One region of the Vibrio kasasachensis genome, then DNA from elsewhere that is predicted to be linked to it. Evidence: predicted binding sites of a transcription regulator. Region 1 holds the regulator's gene; the other holds the start of a gene.
What was found. Region 1 encodes MetJ, which represses methionine synthesis genes. Its sites were predicted from a motif close to TTAGACNTNTANANGTCTAA; they were not measured.

Region 2: a site for MetJ is predicted at 2,695-2,714, ahead of L4C38_RS09085 (MetQ/NlpA family ABC transporter substrate-binding protein). Genes of this name have one in related genera too.

The regions. Positions count from the first base shown of each region.
Region 1 is NZ_JAKJTB010000014.1:106,415-110,601, reverse strand. Features, by position in the region: gene L4C38_RS12385 (bifunctional aspartate kinase/homoserine dehydrogenase II) at 1-465, opposite strand, end outside; gene L4C38_RS12380 (O-succinylhomoserine (thiol)-lyase) at 466-1,632, opposite strand; gene metJ (met regulon transcriptional regulator MetJ) at 1,854-2,171, shown strand; gene L4C38_RS12370 (malic enzyme-like NAD(P)-binding protein) at 2,303-3,577, opposite strand; gene rpmE (50S ribosomal protein L31) at 3,793-4,014, opposite strand.
Region 2 is NZ_JAKJTB010000012.1:54,225-58,411, forward strand. Features, by position in the region: gene L4C38_RS09075 (amidohydrolase) at 1-557, shown strand, start outside; gene L4C38_RS09080 (glutathione S-transferase family protein) at 886-1,596, shown strand; gene L4C38_RS09085 (MetQ/NlpA family ABC transporter substrate-binding protein) at 1,862-2,665, opposite strand; gene L4C38_RS09090 (hypothetical protein) at 2,938-3,588, shown strand; gene L4C38_RS09095 (DUF3307 domain-containing protein) at 3,581-4,187, shown strand, end outside.

The DNA of each region.
Region 1 (4,187 bases):
AGTGCCAGATTCGGCACGTAAAAACGTTCGTGAATCTTGATCACGCGCAGGAAGATTATGTTGATTGAGAAGTGCGGCAAGTAAACGTGAAGACCAGCTTTCGCCACGCCCAAGAACGCAAGCCTGTTCGGCTTCAGTTAACGGCGCTTCTAGCTCACCCAATAATTTGAATTCGTCAGTGAGTTGTTCGAGTAGTTGTTCTTTTTCTTCACCGTCTAGTAGTTGTTCGATTAGATCAAATTGAAACTTTTTCAGCTCTTGCAGTGCTTCATGAGCGAGCCGACCATCTTTATGCAACCCATCAATAAACTCGATTAGGCGGTTAGTGGTTTTGCCTGCGGCTGAAACAACGATAAGGTCATCTTGTTTCGAATACTCCTTGAGAATATTAACTACACGGCGATAACACTCAGGGTCAGCCAAGCTGCTACCACCAAATTTATGCAGCTGTCTCTCAGCGCTCATTTAGTTTTCCTCCAATGCCAATTTAAAGGCTTGCTCAAGATCGGAAATTAGGTCTTGTACATCTTCCAAACCGATGGATAGACGCAGTAATTGCTGTGATATTCCCGCTTCTTCTAGAGCGGCTTCACCCATTGCTCGATGCGTCATGGATGCAGGGTGGCAAATCAAACTTTCAACACCACCCAAAGATTCAGCCAAAGAAAATAACTCAAGTGCGCCAACAAAGCTTTTTAGTTGTTCAAAATTGCCAGCAAACTCAAAACTCAGCATAGAACCAAAGCCGGATTGCTGTTTGGTGGCGATGCCATGACCAGGATGTTGAGGTAAGCTTGGATGGTAAATTGTGCCCACGCAGGCGTGGGATTTGAGATACTCGAGAATGTCGACTGAACTTTCTTCATGTACTCTCATTCGCGCTCCAAGAGTTCGTAAGCCGCGCAGAGTCATATAACTATCAAACGGTGTGCCGGTAGCACCAATGCAATTGCCCCACCATGCCAATTCTTCAGCGTGTTGTTCGGTTTTAGTGATCACCACGCCGCCAATCACATCAGAGTGACCGTTAATAAACTTTGTCGTGGAGTGAATAACAAAATCAGCGCCAAGTTCTAGCGGCTTTTGGAACACGGGTGTCAAAAAGGTATTGTCGACTGCCACTAATGCTTCGACTTGATGCGCTTGCTGGCAAACGTGTTCGATATCTACCACGCGTACCAATGGGTTAGATGGGGTTTCAATTAGTACTAGTTTGGGCTTTTGCGCCAACGCCTCTGTAAGGGCTTGTGGATCAGATTGATCAACAAACAATACCTTAAAATCTCCTTTCTGCGCACGAGTGTTAAATAGACGGTAGGTACCGCCATAGCAGTCATGCGGCGCGACAATTAAATCATCAGGTCCCAGAAAGGTGGTTACCCACAAGTTGAGGGCGGAGGTTCCACAGTTGGTAATGATCGCCCCTTTTCCACCTTCGAGCTCATACAGTGTTTGTTCCAACAAGCCACGATTTGGGTTGCCTGATCGGGTATAATCGTATTTTGGGACATCACCAAAAGCTGGGAAACCATAGTTGGTCGAAAGATAAATAGGTGGAACCACAGCATGGTGCTGGGTATCCGACTCGATGCCAGTGCGGACCGCGATAGTAGCAGGCTTGCGGGTGCTCATAAGTGTTTCCTTCCGAACAATAGTGACTTGTCAGTTTGAATGCGTTATATCTACACAATACTTGTTGATACAATACATTCACAATCCATTCACGCTACTTTACTGCTGTTAACTTAAGACGTCAACACATCCAGACGTCTATATGTCTTTGCTTGTAGCCTTAAAAGCCGCTAAAATTACACTTTGCATAAATTAATGACTAACAATAACGAAGGTGCGCAATGGCAGACTGGAATGGCGATTACATTAGCCCATATGCTGAACATGGAAAGAAGAGCGAACAAGTAAAGAAGATTACAGTTTCAATTCCATTGAAAGTATTAAAGGTATTAACTGATGAACGTACACGCCGTCAGATTAATAACTTACGCCATGCAACTAATAGTGAGTTACTGTGCGAAGCATTTTTACATGCTTATACAGGGCAACCACTGCCGACGGATGAAGATTTACGTAAAGATCGTCCTGATGATATTCCAACAGAAGCGAAGCAGTTGATGACCGATATGGGCATTGAATTTGAAGCGTTTGATGATTAATTGTTAGAAGCTGGAGCCTAGCACCAATCCAGCAGAAAACAAAAAACCGCAGATATTTGAGTCTGCGGTTTTTTGATCTGCTAATACTTAGGAATTGAAATGTATTGGCGTGAGAATTAAGTCGTATAACTCTATGCCATATAATTCTCAGGCATCTCGATTCGTGCCACACCAGAATCAACAGCTGCTTGCGCGACTGCCTTTGCTACTCTAGGCAGTAGGCGAGGGTCCATTGGTTTAGGAATAATGTATTCGTGACCAAATTCAAGCTTGTCAGCCCCAGCGGCAACGAGCACTTCAGCCGGTACTGGCTCTTTTGCTAATTGGCGGATGGCTTCAACCGCAGCCAGTTTCATCTCGTCATTAATCTCACTGGCGCGCACATCCAACGCCCCGCGGAAAATAAACGGAAAACAAAGCACGTTATTGACTTGGTTAGGGTAGTCGCTGCGACCTGTACCCATAATGAGGTCATCACGGACTTGATGAGCCAACTCAGGTTTTATTTCAGGATCAGGGTTAGAGCAAGCAAAGACAATCGGCTTATCTGCCATTAGCGTCAATGCCTGTTGTGGCATCAAGTTAGGTCCAGATACACCTAAGAAAATATCCGCGCCTTCAATCACATCTTCGAGTGTGCGCTTGTCGGTATTGTTGGCGAATAGCTTTTTATATTCATTAAGATCATCGCGTCGAGTATGAATAACCCCTTTGCGATCAAGCATGTAAATTTTCTCACGCATTGCGCCACATTTGATCAGCAATTCCATACATGCTACTGCCGCCGCTCCAGCGCCAAGGCACACGATAGTGGCCTCTTCTAGCTTCTTACCTTGCAGTTCAATGGCATTGAGCATGCCTGCTGCCGTGACAATTGCGGTGCCATGCTGGTCATCATGAAACACGGGTACATCGCAACGTTCAATCAGCTGTTTTTCAATCTCAAAACAGTCTGGTGCTTTGATATCTTCAAGGTTAATACCACCAAAGGTATCTGCGATATTCGCTACCGTATCAACAAACTCTTCAATTGTGCGGTGCTTTACTTCGATATCAATTGAATCAAGCCCTGCGAAGCGTTTGAACAGCAGTGACTTACCTTCCATGACAGGTTTTGATGCCAGAGGACCTAAATTACCCAAACCAAGAATAGCGGTACCGTTAGAAATAACCGCGACCATATTGCCTTTTGAGGTGTACTTATAAACATTGTCAGGATTTTGTGCGATTTCTCGCACTGGCTCCGCAACACCTGGGCTATAGGCTAGAGCAAGGTCTTTGGCTGTTTCTGCTGGTTTTGTTAGCTCGATAGAAATTTTTCCTGCGATAGGAAGGGCGTGGTAATCCAGAGCTTGCTGACGAAACAGTTCTTCGGCGGTCAATTCTTGTGTATGGTCATCTGACATAAGGGATGTTTCTCATTGTTGTTAATTGTTAAGCGGAAGTTATTTTAGTGGAAGCAAATCAAGCTGCATAGGTAAGATTGCGATTGATATTGTTATTATAGATATATTAATCGCTGATAAGACCAGTTTGCTCGCATTTTGGTAAAGGTTCCCCAAAAAACGGGTAATAAAAAAGGACGCCTGAGCGTCCTTTTAGAATCGGTCTAGAGAAGAAATTACTTCTTGCTAGTAGATAGAGCACCGAAACGCTTGTTGAAGCGATCAACACGGCCGCCTGTATCAACGATACGTTGCTTACCAGTGTAGAATGGGTGACATTTGTCACATACGTCTAGGTGGATAGAATCCTTAGCTAGAGTAGAGTTGAACTCAAAAGAGTTACCGCAAGAACAAGTAGCGCTTACAGCTTTGTATTCTGGGTGGATGCCAGTTTTCATTGGAGAACCTTAATAATAGGCCGTGTCGCTATCCGATTCTAAGCCGGACACCACACGTAGTTAATAAAAAATATCGCATACCGCTTGGTGATAAACATCAAGCCATATGCTAAGGCGCAATATAATAATGAATCTGTACTTGAGGATCAACTGATTTACTCGATTAGCTGCTA
Region 2 (4,187 bases), on a different contig from region 1:
GTGCTGTTCGTGAATCGCTCAACGCGGTTGAACATGCTCGTAGAAATGGTTCGATTAAGCCGTACACGCTGACCCATGTTGAGCTTGTAGATCCAGAAGATGTGAATCGCTTTGCTAAGTTGAATGTTACAGCGGATTTTCAAGTGGGTTCTGAGTATGTTGTTGAGCATGATCATTCATGGGCTAAGCTTTTTCTAGGAGTAAAGAGAGCTCAGGCATTGATGAACCTTAAAGCTATCTTTGATACGGGGGCAAATCTAACATTAAGTAGCGACTGGAATGTCCATGAGTTAAATCCGCTTGTTGGCATCGCGAACAGTGTAAGAATGGGGAACACGGGGCTGCCGAATGTAAAAGCCGCGATAGATGCATACACTATTAACGCTGCGATAAGCCTTGGGATAGAAGATATTACAGGTTCTATCGATGTGGGGAAATCCGCAGATTTTGCTATCTTAGAGCAAGATATTACCCGCTTGTCACCCAACGATATAGCAAACACTGAAATCTTAATGACGGTATTACAAGGCGATATCGTATTTGGTGCTGAAGAATAAATTTAGGTGCGGAGCCTGCTCTGCACCGTTTTTAAATAGAGTCCAATATTCTGTATAAACGCTTTAATATTGGGGTGGCAGCAAGATAATTGGTTCTTCTGGTATTCATGGTACCAACTGTTATTGCTAGTTAAACGGCATGCATTTCCCCTGACGCAAATTCCTTCTAATCACCCGAGGCACTTTCAATGGTTCCAAAGCGGATTCTCTATATTGCTGCTTAGCGTGAAATAGAGTTTCTACAAAAAATAATATTTTTCGTCTTTTTTAAATGTGATTCGTCTTATTAGGTGTAAGTAGGAACGATAAACCAATTTGGAAAAAGACAATGATTAAACTGATTAGCTTTAAAAATTGCCCATTTGTGCAACGTGTAATGGGTGCGCTTGTAACGAAGAATGTACCATTTGAAATCGAATACATAGAGTTAAGTAACAAACCACAATGGTTTCTAGATATATCTCCGAACGGTCAAGTACCCGTGTTGGTTACTGAAAATGACACAGTATTGTTTGAATCAGATGCAATTGTGGAATATTTGGATGACAAATATGCGCCGATTGAAGAGGTTTCACCTGAACAAAAAGCCTTAGACCGTGCATGGTCATATCAAGCTAGTAAACACTACATGCCACAATGTGGGACCATGGGAAGTAAAGATAAAGAGACATTTGAAACGCGTTTAGCAAACCTCTCCAAGGCATTCGAAAAAGCAGAAAGTAAGCTCGGTGAATCACTATTTTTCAAAGGAGATTATATATCTAATGTTGATATTGCATGGCTTCCATTGCTACACCGTGCTGCAGTAATTAAAGATCAATCTGGGTTTGATATGTTGAATCAGTTTCCAAAAGTTCAAAGGTGGCAAGCTGCTCTTATAAAGTCAGGTCTTGCCGACAAAACGGTACCACAAGATTTTGTATCTACTTTCAGCGGCTTTTACTTAAAAAACACATACCTCGCAAGTTTAATGAACGGTGATGACTCGGAGTGTAAAACTAATGGTTGCTCAGCATCATCTAGCTCGTGTTGTGATTAACACAAAGCGCGGTTGTTAGTAGAGTGACATTGCCTAGATGATGCACAGTTACTCAGAGTAAGATCCGTATTCTACTTGAGACCTAACTCTGGGTAACTGTCTAGAACTCTCGATATCCTAGCATTTGAAGCTTATATCTCTCGCGCTGACTTAAGCGAAAAAAGAGATTTGGTCTTTTACTACTGTGAACAGCGTAAAGAAAAACCAATGTTCACAATGATTAATGAACTTACTAGCAATACCAAATTGAAGGTAAATTGTGTGCTTAATTTGCCGCTTCTATGGTGCCTTTGAAGGTGGTGTTTAAGAAGTCGTTAATCTCTTGAGAGTGATAAATCGAGACAATTTTTTCAAATACTTCTTTGTTTTTCTCTTCAGCTCGTGAGGCAACAACCATTACGGCTAAAGGCGCGTCTTTTGGCTCCAAGTAAATACCTTGTTTCTTAGGATCTAGCCCAGAAGACATGACGTAGTTCATAGTAATTGCCGCAGCATCTACATCATCAAGTGTGCGTGGCAGTTGAGCTGCATCGACTTCGACAAATTGAATATTCTTTGGGTTGGTGACAATATCTTTCAAAGAAGCACTAAAGCCAACGTTTTCTTTCAACGAAATCAATCCGGCGTCTTCTAGCAGTAATAGCCCACGACCACCATTGGTTGGATCGTTTGGAATCGCAATTCGAGCATGCTCAGGGAGAGCATCAAGCGTCGTGTACTTGTTCGAGTAAACACCCATGCGCATCAAAATCGAACGACCAATAGAGACTAACTCACTGTTGTGATTGTCGTTAAAATTGTCGAGAAATGGCTGGTGCTGGTAGCTATTCAGGTCGATGCTTCCATCGCTTAGCGCGGCGTTAGGGGTGATATAGTCTGAGAACTCAACCACTTGAATGTTGATTCCTTGCTTTGCCGCTTCTTTGGCAACTGCCTCTACAACTTGTGCGTGTGGACCAACCGTAGCGCCAATTTTAATCACCGATTCGTCTTTTTTTCCACATCCTGTTATGCCGAATACGAGTGCTAATGCCACAAGTGACGTTGTGAATTGTTTATAGCTTTTCATAATAACTCCATTTAAATAACAAAAGACAATCGGAAGTCTAGACGTCCATATTATCAATTAACATAATTTGGTCAATAGGTTTGTTAGAAGTGAAGTCAAATGGATGTTATGGCTAGGTAGAATTTAGTCGCAGCAAACTAAGGTCACGACAAGCTCGTTATATCGTTTAGCTCTAAACGGCTAGTTTTGATTTATTAGCCATAATTAGCTAAATTTGCATTATTAGCCACAATTGGCTAAATTAAAGCCTGCGTTCGAAAAGGAGCTTTGATATGGAGCCTAACTATAAACCCATCGCAGTGATCAGCGGCGATATTGTCAACTCGACAAAACTAACTTCTGAACAATTTGAACAACTACTTCAACGAATTAAAGATATTCAAAAGTGGATCACTAACAGCAATCCATTAAATGCGCATAGTATTGAACGTGGTGATGAGTTTCAGACCGTGGTGCATGATATTGAATGTGCTCTGAGATACACCCTCATTTATCGGATTGGCATTAAAGCACTTGGAAAAGAGTTTGATAGCCGCATTAGCTTTGCGATAGCTTCTAATACTGAACTGCGTGAATTGGTCGCTGAATCAATGGGTGAAGCCTTTGTACTTTCTGGGCGAGGGTTAAAAACCATGAAAGGCAGTCGGTTATTTTTTAATGCTGACCGTACCGAACTCACCGAATACTTTGACTTACTCATTAAGTACCTCGATAGACAAATAACGGAATTAACCTCACGTCAATGTGAAGTGATGCTTCCGATGCTTCGAACAAATGAAGGTTTGTCGGTTAATGAGTTAGCAGAAAAACTCGATGTTGCTGCTGCAACGGTGAGCAAATCACTTAAAGCTTCTGGTTGGGCGCTAGTCAGTGAGCTAAATTGGCGATTCATAAAACAAATTGCGGGTTTAAAGCATGGTTGATTTTATCGGTGTTCTAATATTATTCCTGTTGATGCACATTATTTGTGATTTTTACCTTCAACCCAATCGATGGGTAGATGCAAAGCAAAAGGGCACTTACCGTTCACCTGAATTATATTTACACTCACTTTTACACGGTCTCGCGATACTCGTTGCTGCGATAGCGTTAGGCATTGATTGGCGCTTAACTTCTTATCTCGTCGCTATTGTCGTGGTCAGCCATTTTGTGATCGATCTGTGGAAGGTAACGGTATCGAATGGTGATCAGTTCGCCTACTTTGTTATTGACCAAGCATTACATGTATCAGTATTAGCGGTTATCGCTTTTTATATAACAGAGGGTGTGACGATTAGCGCCGTTCTGCAGCATGAGAAGTTCTCGGATGGTATTATGGTGGTTTTTGGCTACTTGCTCATTCTCAAGCCAACTTCAATTGTCATTGGCAGCGTCTTAAGAAAGTATCCAATATCTGGAACAGAGGATAATACTAGCACGAATGGTCTTATCGCTGGTGGCGAGCTGATCGGTTACTTAGAGCGAGTGTTAATATTGACGTTTACGCTCTTGGGGAGTTATGCCGCGGTGGGTTTTGTATTGG